2 linked regions of the Algoriphagus machipongonensis genome follow. The protein of the gene in region 1 interacts with the protein of each later gene in a pairwise test. Links are inferred from orthologs where the notes say so. Each region holds a gene or a part of one and is shown in the gene's direction. Other genes may lie near its edges.

Region 1 (4,570 bases):
AATCATCAACGGAATGGAGGAAAAAAAAGCCTCGAACATTGTATTGATGGACCTAAGACATATTAAAGACTCCGTTTCAGATTTTTTTGTGATCTGCTCTGGAAATTCAGACACCCAAATAGAAGCCATTTCCGATTCGATTGAAGAGCAAGTGATCAAAGCTGGGGATGAAAACCCCTGGAGGAGTGAAGGAAAAAATAGTAAAAACTGGATTTTGATGGATTATGTGAACGTAGTTGCCCATATTTTCCTTAAAGAGAAGCGGGAGTTTTATGGATTGGAAGATCTTTGGGGAGATGCTAAAATCACCCACTTTGGCTAAAATGCTTCAAACTTTACCAAAACTATCCCGTTTTACCTTAAGTTTACAGAATTACACACTAAGCGATGAGCGATAAAAATAAAAACAAAAAATTTGTACCCAAGACACCACAACAAAAACCAAATTTTCAACTTTGGTTGATTATTGCGGCTGTGTTGGTACTTCTTGGCCTTACCTGGTTGCAAAACAGGTCGGCTGTCATTGACATTACACAGAAGAAATTTGAGGATATGTACCTAGCAGGTGATGTATCCAAGGTGATGATGGTAAAAAATATGGAGCGAGTGGATATCACTCTTAAGCCTTCTGTTTTATCAGAGCCTAAGTATAAAAACGAATTAGAGTCTGGCTCCACCTTTTTCAATCCCTCTGGCCCTCACTATTCCTTCCAAGTGGCCTCTGTGGATAAATTTGCCAATGACTTTGACGCTTTAAAAGAAAAAGCTTCACCTGAAAACAGAATCGATCTTGAGGTTTCTACAGAAGAAAATTGGAGCTCTTATTTTAGCAGCTTCGGTTTCCTGATCTTGCTGTTTGTGTTTTTCTGGTTTATGATGAGAAGAATGGCAGGTCCGTCTGGTCCTGGTGGCCAGATCTTCAATGTAGGTAAGTCCAAGGCACAATTATTTGATGCGGAAAACAAAGTCAAAATTACTTTTGACAATGTGGCAGGTCTGGATGAAGCCAAAGAAGAGATTCAGGAAATCGTCGAATTCCTTAAAAACCCAAGTAAATTCACCAAACTAGGTGGAAAAATACCAAAAGGTGCTTTACTGGTAGGACCTCCGGGAACAGGTAAGACCTTATTGGCAAAAGCTGTAGCTGGTGAAGCAGCTGTACCATTCTTTACACTTTCAGGTTCCGATTTTGTGGAAATGTTTGTGGGTGTGGGAGCTGCAAGAGTTCGTGACTTATTTAAGCAGGCAAAAGAAAAAGCACCGTGTATTATCTTTATAGATGAGATCGATGCGATCGGTAGATCCAGAGGAAAAGGACAAATGCCAGGTTCAAACGATGAACGTGAAAACACACTTAACTCGCTTTTGGTGGAGATGGATGGATTTGGTACTGATTCAGGTGTCATTGTTTTGGCAGCAACCAACAGACCAGATGTCCTAGATAGTGCTTTGCTAAGAGCAGGCCGTTTTGATAGACAAATCTCTATTGATAAGCCAGACATTGTGGGTAGAGAAGCTATTTTCAAAGTCCACCTGAAGCCAATCAAAACCAATCCAGATATTGATCCTAAGAAATTGGCTGCTCAGACCCCTGGCTTTGCAGGAGCTGAAATCGCCAATGTTTGTAATGAGGCAGCTTTAATCGCAGCCCGAAGAAATAAAACTGCTGTAGATATGCAGGATTTCCAGGATGCCATCGATAGAACAATTGGAGGATTGGAAAAAAGAAATAAAATCATCTCTCCTGAGGAGAAGAAAATCGTTGCTTATCACGAAGCTGGACACGCTGTGGCAGGATGGTTCTTGGAGCATGCTGACCCATTGGTGAAAGTTAGTATTGTACCAAGAGGAATAGCTGCGTTAGGGTATGCTCAGTATTTACCAAAGGAGCAGTTCTTATATCAAACCGAGCAGTTGATTGACGAAATGTGTATGACGCTTGGAGGTAGAGCTGCCGAGGAAATTATCTTTAAGAAAATTTCTACCGGTGCGCTAAGCGATCTGGAAAGAGTTACAAAAATGGCTTATTCCATCGTCTCTATTTATGGTATGAATGATAAAATCGGAAACGTTTCATTCTATGACTCTAAAGGGGATGGTTATAAAATGACCAAGCCATATTCAGAAACAACTGCTGAAACAATTGATGAGGAAGTAAGACAACTGGTTCAGAAGGCCTATTTAAGAACAAAGGAACTTCTGACAGAAAGAATTAATGAATTAGAAATCTTAGCGAAAGAACTTCTTGAAAAAGAAATCTTGTTCCAAGCGGATCTGGAGAAACTAATCGGTAAAAGACCTTTCGAAAGAGAGACTACTTACCAAGCGTATACCAATAAAAAGGAAAGTGCGCCAGTCCCAGTCGTAGATCAATTAGAGGAACCAACTTTGGATCCAGACACTACTCCTTCCGATAAACAAAAATCAGTTACGGAACCGAAGGAAGAAAATTCATAAGTTTTAAAGCCCCTTCCTAAAAGGGGCTTTTTTTATACCCAATTCCAAGTTTATCTTTATTCATGGCAGAAACCACCCTGGACATAAAGCTGAATGGTAAAAAACTGTTTTTTGCTTCAGACTTCCATTTAGGAGCTCCTAATAAAGCCGAAAGCAGTCTCCGTGAAAAGAGAATTATCCGTTGGTTGGATAGCATTAAGAAAGAAGCTGCCGCCATCTTCCTAGTAGGGGATATTTTTGATTTTTGGTTTGAGTATGGTACTGTTATTCCCAAAGGTTTTATTCCCTTTATATCCAAAATTTCTCAATTGAGAGATGCTGGTATTCCTATCTACTTTTTTACTGGGAATCATGATTTATGGATGAAGGACTACTTTACAGAGGAGTTAGGAATTCCTGTTTTTTTCGAACCTATTCACATTTCTGTGGAAGGAAAGAGACTGTTTGTTGGACATGGAGATGGTTTGGGGCCGGGAGATTATTCTTATAAAAGGCTTAAAAAGGTTTTTGTCCACCCCTTGTCAAAATGGCTTTTTAAATGGCTTCATCCAGACATAGGAATCAAAATTGCACATGCCTGGTCAGGCCATAGTCGAATCACCAATATCGAAAAGGATGAAAATAAATTTCTTGGAGAAGATGAGTGGCTATGGGCTTATTGTAAGGAAATTGAAAAAGAAACCCATTTCGATTACTATATTTTTGGACATCGCCATTTACCATTGGAGCTTGAGGTAGGAGAAAACTCCACCTACTTTAATCTTGGGGAATGGGTCAGTCAAAATACTTATCTAGAATTTGATGAGAAGGAAGTACTTTTGAAAACATTTGAAGGATGAATCGGCCATTCTTTTTAGTACTCCTCTTTATAAGTTTTACTTCTCTTGCACAACAAGAAAAACTGGGAAATCCCATATCCGAAATAACTATTGAGGGTCTGGACCTTGTTTCACTAGACACCAGGGATCAAATTTTCGCCAGTTCAACTTCTGGAGACATCTATCAGTTCAGTGAAAAAGGAAAGCAATTGAACCTTTTTTCTCCAGCTCGTCAGGGGAGATTACAACAATTAGAAGCCTCTTGGACAGTCAATATTTTTAGTTTCTCAGAGGATCTTCAGGAATATCGGATCTTGGATCGATTCTTAAAACAGCTGACCGAGAACAGCTTTCTACAAACAGATATTAACCTCGCGAAAGCTGCTACCTTAGGAAATAACAATATTGTATGGGTATGGGACGAGTCCGATCTAAGCCTCAAAATTCTCGACTATAGAAGAAACCTGGTGACACAATCCCAGCCGCTCAACCTTATCCTTAATTTAGGTCAAGTGGAAGTCTTGGAAATCAGGGAATTCAAGAATCGTTTGTTTATGAATGTTGAGGGAGAAGGTATTTTCATATTTGATAATCAAGGAAATTTCATTGAAAAAATCTCCTTGATCACAAAGCAAAGAATGTGTTTCTACAAAGAGCATTTACTTTGGGTAGAGAACACGCAATTAAATGCCATATCTATTTCTGACAACCAGGTATCGACTCTCATCGATGAATTACCATCAACTTTTGAATTTCTTCAAATAGGTCAAGAAAAGCTGGTTTTAAAGAGCAAAGGAAAATTGACCTTATACCCTATACCAAGCTGGCTCAAATCCTTTCCAGTTAATGAATAGTCCCCGTTTAAAACTTTAAGGTATCTGGCAAAAACTTAGCTGCCAAATCTTCATAATAAGGGCGCAATTCTTTGACATTTGGGGGAACAGCAGCCTTCGAATACAAATCGTAAGGATTGAATTTATCCACCCATTTAAATAATTGATGGTCATCCTTATTCATTAAGTGATCATAAGCCTTCTCTCTGTGCTGTGCATAAAAGCTATGATAACGAAGCATTGCCAAACCCTCTTCCGGCAAATAATCTTTCATGATTTGGTAAATATATTCATCATGGCCCCAAGACATATGCACTTGATCTAGCCCACAATTAGGCTTATACACCCCATATTTAGAATTCAGCAAGGGGTCCTGGCTATCTGGATTTTGTTTAAAAAATTCTGGGTAAACAATTTTATCCGAATGTTGGCATCCAACCGGAAAAGTATCACCCACCACAC
Region 2 (6,761 bases), 3.1 Mb from region 1 along the record:
CTCCTCTTTTGGCAGATCAATTTGTTATCTCGTCTAGCTTCGATGATGGCAATGCAAGAGAGTGCTACGTTGTCTGCTGGGATGCGAATACCGGGAAGGAAATCTGGAGAAACAAGACAAGGAACGGTGTGAAAAATCAAATGGTCATTGCCGATGGTCAAGTCATTGCCACAGACATGGAAGGGATCACCTATTCCTTTTCTCTTGATCAAGGGTTGAAATTGTGGGAAAAAGATTTAGGGTATAGGCGAAAATTTGGCTTTGTTTCTGGGATAGTTACAGATGGTGAGACGGTCTTTACTGGCTTTGCCGAAAGCCTTACCGCTCTGAATCCAACCACTGGTCATGTCAAATGGAAAGCAAATAAATCCAAAGGAGGTTATGGGTCTACTGCTACAATGACCTTGGCTGGGAAGTTACTCCTCGTCAATCGACAGTGGGGAGGGATGGATGCACTGGACAAGGAAACAGGGGAATACCTCTGGAGTAGAGAAGATGATGGACTCCGATTTAGAGACGGGGTTTTGACCTTTGCTGATGGCTATCTTTGGGTCGCGGGTAGATCAGGGTCTGGCGAAAGCAAATTGTTTCAGTTGTCAGTTGAGACCGGCGAAACTATCAGTAGCATGGAAACTGGAATGATGAATACGGGGACTTCAACTCCGATCGTCTTAAAAGATCAGTTCATATTAGCTGGCTCGCATCCAGGAGTGGTATCCTTTGATAAAGATTCTGGCAAAAAACAATGGGAGTTTGAAGTTGATCCTGCTCTTTTTTACACTCCTTCTTACTTTTCTGACCAGCAACAGAGTATAGAATCTACTCCAATACTTGTCGGAGATCATCTGATATTTGGAGCGATGGATGGAAAACTCTATGTTTTGGAAGCTAATTCTGGGAAATTGATTTGGAAGACGCATTTAGGTGCTCCTATTATGACCTCAGCGGCAATCTCTGAAAATGGCTTTTTTATCTGTGACTTTGCTGGAAATATCTATTATTTCCTTGCCATGGGAAACACTCAGCCTTAATTCACCTTTTAAGTTCTAAAAAGGTGAATTAAGAGCTGGAAAGACTTAAAATTTCGATTTCAATAAATTTAAAAATGTAACATTAAAAAAGTTATTTTTGATAGGTTCATTCCCGCTACTACAAGGACACTAGAAATGGTGTCCTTTTTTTGTTTTTGGACTGGAGATCGATTGACCAAATTTGATCTTGTGGCGGTTTTCGCTATTTCAGAACTTGTCAAGCATGATCTTTTTTTGATTTGATCTATTGGAAATCTGTATAAGAGAAGTAAAGTTTTTGCTAATTTCTTTTCCTTTCAAAGAATCGGAGCCATTCATTTTTACTAAGAATCAATTCTTCCTCAAATTTTTTTAGTAGTATTCTTAAAGAAACGGGGAAAATAATTTCCAGAATCTGAACAAGCTTACTCAAAAGGACATTAGTATACTATGGAAGAAAAGATAAATCAACTGAATATTAACCTATACTGGTTAAGGGAAAACCTCAAGAAAATTGTTCTTGGGCTACTGGTGTTACTGGCCCTTTTTACCAGTATTCGTACGGTGGGGCCTGAGGAAGAAGGGGTTGTAATCCAGCTGGGTCAATACAACCGAACTGTCAATCCGGGGCTAAATTTTATAGTTCCATTTTGGATTGAACGCATGTATAAAATCCCGGTGCAGCGCCAACTAAAGCAGGAATTTGGCTTTAGAACCACCAAAGCGGGTCAGCGATCAGATTATACTAAGGAGGGATTTGGAGATGAGAGCATGATGCTGACGGGAGATCTAAATCTGACTGACGTGGAATGGGTGGTTCAATACAGAATCACAAACTCCTATAATTTCCTTTTCAAAGTCAGAAATGCAGAAAAAACCCTGCGGGACATGTCTGAATCGGTGATGAGAAAAGTGGTGGGGGATAGGACCGTGAATGAGGTGCTAACTGTCGGAAGACAGGAAATAGCTACTACTGTAGAAGGCTTATTGCAAGAGCTTTGCGATGAATACGAAAACGGAATCCGAATCGATCAGGTGGTTCTCCAGGATGTCAACCCACCAGAATCTGTCAAACCATCTTTTAATGCAGTCAATCAGGCGCAGCAGGAAAGGGAAACGCTAATCAACCAAGCAGAAGCAGAATACAATAGGGTAATCCCTAGAGCCAGAGGTGAGGCAGAAGAAACAATTCAGCTGGCAGAGGCTTTTGCCCTTAACCGAGTGAATCGTGCAAAGGGAGAAGCAGAACGTTTTAATGCCCTATTCAATGCCTACATTAAATCTCCGGAAGTAACCAAACAAAGAATTTATCTGGAAACAATGGAGAAGATCTTGCCTAAAATCGGGAACAAAATTATTGTAGATGAGAAAGGCAATAATGTATTGCCTCTTTTAAATATTGATCAAGTAAAAACTCCGCAAAAATGAGCAAGAGAAAGATAAGTTCTATCGTTTTGGTAGTTGTATTAGTGATACTATCCTTCAACAGCTATTTTGTGTTGGATGAAACACAGCAGGCAATCGTCACCCAGTTTGGAAAGCCTGTGGGTGAGCCAAGGACATCCCCTGGGGTCAATTTTAAAATACCTTTCCTTCACAAAGTTCAATTCTTTGACAAGCGCTATTTGGAGTGGGATGGAGATAGAAATCAAGTCCCGACTAAGGACAAGAAGTTCATCTTTATAGATACCTATGCCCGTTGGGAAATCACGAACCCTTTGCAATTCTTTATTAGGTTAAGAGACGAACGCTCGGCACAATCCAGATTGGATGATATTTTGGATGGTGAAACCAGAAATGCTATTGCAAGTCACGATTTACTTGACATTGTAAGATCCAGCAATAGGGAGCCTGAGATCACGGAGGAGTTTTTGGAGGAAATAGAGGTCTTACAGGACATTTCGGTAGGAAGAGATAAAATTGAAGAAATCGTTCTAGAAAAGGCGAACCAAAGAACCGCTGACTTAGGAGTGAGGATTTTGGATTTTCGATTTAAGCGAATGAATTATGTAGACGATGTCAGAGATCGTGTGTACGATCGAATGATTTCTGAAAGAAACCGAATTGCAGATCAATTTAGATCAGAAGGCCAAGGAAAGGCCCGGGTAATTGAAGGAAATAAGGAAAGGGATTTGGCAGAAATACAGTCGGAAGCCTTCCGTGAAGCTGAGGAAATAAAAGGTGAAGCGGATGCTGAGGCAACAGAAATTTATGCCTCAGCCTACAATAAAAACCGGCAATCTATTGAGCTGTATAAATTTCTCCGAACCATGGAAAGCTTCGAAAAATCTATGGACGAAAAGACCAGTATAATTTTATCTACTGATTCTGAATTTTTCAGATATTTAAGAAAGCTGAATCAGTAATTAATCAGTCTAAATCATACCAAGTTAAAAGCCGGTCATCACTGATCGGTTTTTTTCTTTTTAGGATCGTACTGTAGGTTGTGCCTTAAAACCGATTTCTATTTGTTTTAAAATATGCTCCCCTTTTTTCTCTTTGTTTTTATATTAAAGCTTTACTGAACTAAGAACCTATTGAGATTTAAGAGAGGATTTAAATGAAACTCTTCTTCAAATATTTTTTTAGGGCAATATTTAATGTAAAAGCTGAGTACTTTTAAGATAATGAATCAAATTATTCCAACAGCAGGTTTAGTATTAGGGCTTTTGGTCAGTTTAGTGCTGATCATTTTTGCTAAGAAGAATCAAAATGGAAATTGGCTCTTAGGAACCTCTCTATTTTTTCTCTGGTACGGACTGGTGACCACTGAGATTTATCGCTCTGGACTCATCTTGGAATATCCTGCCTTTTCCAGGACTGGAAATATTTTCTCCTACCTCATTGCTCCATTTTTATACTTTTTTATCAGACAGATCATTGATAGAGGAATTGATTGGAAAAGATGGTACTGGTGGTCTGTTTTTCCAGTCATCTTTTATATGGTGGATTTCTTGCCTTATTTTTTATTGCCCAATTCAGAAAAAATAATGCTCATTAAAGACCAACAAATGGGGGTGTCCAATTTCAGTTTTTCTGAGGGTTGGATCACGCCGGATTATTTCCAATATCATTTTCGACAAATTTGGTCTTTTGTTTTTTTGATACTGGTATATCAGATGTTTTATAGCCGCAGAAAATTAATACTGCCCTTAAATAATAAGATTAATTTTAAGTTATTCTCCTTCATTTTTGTTCTCACCTGCTTGTATTCTGTTTCCATTATTCCAGGTTACATCAAGAATTTCATCCCTATGAATTGGTATAATCTAACATACCAAAGTTTGACTTTATCCACCACTTTAATATCAACAGCTATCTTTTTGATATTCAACCCTGGGTTTTTGTATGGTTTTTACTGGGATAAAGAGCCTCAAATTAATGTGGATAACTCTATAAAAAAATCTCAAAAAGAGCCAGAAATTAATTCATCAGATCTTTCCATTTGCAAGGCAATTGGGAGTTTTTTAGAGATGAAAAAAGTATTTTTAAATCCTGCCTATTCGATCCATGATTTAAGTAGGGAAATTGAAATACCTGTATATAAACTCTCGCCAGCCATTAATTCAGTACATGGGGTGAATTTCAACGTTTGGTTAAATACCTTCAGGATAAGAGAATTTGAAAGATTGGCTGAGATAGAAAGTTATCAACAAATGGGGATGGACTTGCTTGCTGAAAAATGTGGGTTTACTAATCGAGCGACTTTTACCAATGCCTGTAAAAAAATTAAGGGAATGACTCCTGGAGCATATTTAAAAGAGAAGATAAATACTCGTGTCTCTTGACAAATAGATGTAAAGTTTTACTGAATCGTTACTATTTTTTGAAAGTTGACTTAAAGCCTTACTATATTTTTTTAAATTTAATCTAGGTATTATATTATTTATTCGTTTCGCTGAAGGAAGAAGGTATGATTAATCGATAGAAATTAATACCTGCTTGAATTTTTGTTTCTGAGTTTTTATCAATCAACTATTTAATAAATCATGAAAAAGTATTTTGTTTCACTTTTCACTGCATCTGTTCTTTGTGGCAGCCTAATCATATCTGGGCAGGCTCTGGCTCAAAAAAAAGAAGCTGTCAAAAAGCTCCCATATGATGACCCTGCATTCAAAGGCAAAATAGGAAGAACTTATAAAGACTCCGAAATGGACTGGCCGGAGTTTCCTTCCCCTCCTGAGGGAGCACCAAATGTAATTGTCATCCTACTGGACGATGTTGGCTTTGGTATGACCAGTACCTTTGGAGGTTCGGTGCCTACCCCTTATTTGGATTCCTTGGCCAGCGAAGGATTACGCTACAACCGTTTTCATACTACAGCGATTTGCGGTCCCACCAGAGCTGCTTTATTGACAGGAAGAAATCACCATAATGCCGCCAACGGATTTCTGCCGGAATGGGCTACGGGATATCCAAGCTATAATACCCTGATTCCGAGAAGTACTGCTACCATCGGAAAAATGGTAAAATACAATGGAATGAATACAGCCTGGTTTGGTAAAAATCATAATACTCCGGATTGGGAAACATCTGCTGCCGGGCCTTTCGATCGTTGGCCTACAGCCCTTGGTTTTGATTATTTCTACGGATTTAATACCGGGGAAACCGATCAGTATAATCCAGTACTTTTTGAAAATACGGTACCAGTAGAGCCGGAAACATCTCCAGAAGAAGGCTATCACTTCATGACCGATATGACTGATCGGGCTATTTCATGGATTCATGGTCAAAAAGCCATTGCTCCTGATAAGCCAGTATTTATGTATTTCGCTCCTGGAGCTATTCATGCGCCTCACCATACTCCTAAAGAATGGAGAGAAAAATTCAAAGGTCAGTTTGATCATGGCTGGGACCGTGAGCGGGAAATTGTCTATGCGCGTCAGAAAGAAATGGGCGTAATCCCTGCTGATGCCAAGCTTTCACCGAGAAATGAAAATATCAAAACATGGGATTCCCTCTCTGAAGACGAGAAGAAGTTTTATGCCCTTTTGCAAGAAAATTACGCAGGCTATATGGCATTTACTGACCATGAAATCGGTCGTTTGTTGGAGGCGATTGGCAAACTTCCTGACGCAGATAATACCCTGATCATGTATATCGTGGGAGATAATGGCGCCAGTACTGAAGGGGGATTAGAAGGAACGCTGAATGAAATCAAAGCATTGAATGGGATCCAAAGCCAACTTTCTGATAATTTGAAAAGAGCCGATGAAGTAGGTGAACCAGGTTCTGAACCGCACATTCCCGTCGGTTGGGCTATGGCCGCCAATACGCCGTTCCCATGGGCTAAGCAAGTGGCTTCTCACTTTGGCGGAAGCCGAAACCCAATGGTAGTTACCTGGCCTAAAGTGATCAAAGATAAAGGTGGTATCCGGTCTCAATTCTTACACGTGATCGATGTGTTGCCAACCATTTTGGAAGCGACCGGTTTGGAGATGCCGCAATATGTAGATGGTGTGGAGCAAAAACCACTGGATGGGAAATCTTTCCTATCCACTTTTATCGATGCTGATGCTCCTGAAATTCGGAATACGCAATACTTTGAGATTTTATCCAACCGTGCCTTGTATCATGAGGGTTGGGTGGCAGCACACCAACATACCTTGCCTTGGAGACAGGATATCGCTCCGGGTTACCAAAATGAAGTTTGGGAACTCTATAATATTGAGGAAGACTTTTCGGAGGCTGTCAACGTAGCCGATCAATACCCTGAAAAATTGGAAGAGTTGAAAGCTATGTGGGAAGAGG

What was found. The genes of interacting proteins can lie anywhere in the genome.
Region 2: the proteins of ftsH (region 1) and hflK interact in binary tests that used the Escherichia coli proteins (3 or more experiments, as listed by UniProt). The link is inferred for Algoriphagus machipongonensis from one-to-one orthologs.

The regions. Positions count from the first base shown.
Region 1 is NZ_CM001023.1:3,920,633-3,925,202, forward strand. What follows is about bases 1-2,922. They hold ftsH (ATP-dependent zinc metalloprotease FtsH), read left to right. Parts: upstream 1-387; coding sequence 388-2,457; downstream 2,458-2,922. Other genes in these bases: rsfS (ribosome silencing factor), read left to right, coding at 1-322; ALPR1_RS16510 (UDP-2,3-diacylglucosamine diphosphatase), read left to right, coding at 2,520-2,922. Also shown: more of ALPR1_RS16510, read left to right, coding at 2,923-3,296; ALPR1_RS16515 (hypothetical protein), read left to right, coding at 3,293-4,129; ALPR1_RS16520 (inositol oxygenase family protein), read right to left, coding at 4,137-4,570. UniProt on the Escherichia coli protein: Acts as a processive, ATP-dependent zinc metallopeptidase for both cytoplasmic and membrane proteins. Plays a role in the quality control of integral membrane proteins.
Region 2 is NZ_CM001023.1:802,472-809,232, forward strand. What follows is about bases 646-3,449. They hold hflK (FtsH protease activity modulator HflK), read left to right. Parts: upstream 646-1,460; coding sequence 1,461-2,438; downstream 2,439-3,449. Other genes in these bases: ALPR1_RS03390 (outer membrane protein assembly factor BamB family protein), read left to right, coding at 646-1,031; hflC (protease modulator HflC), read left to right, coding at 2,435-3,376. Outside these bases: more of ALPR1_RS03390, read left to right, coding at 1-645; ALPR1_RS03405 (helix-turn-helix domain-containing protein), read left to right, coding at 3,638-4,798; ALPR1_RS03410 (arylsulfatase), read left to right, coding at 5,000-6,761.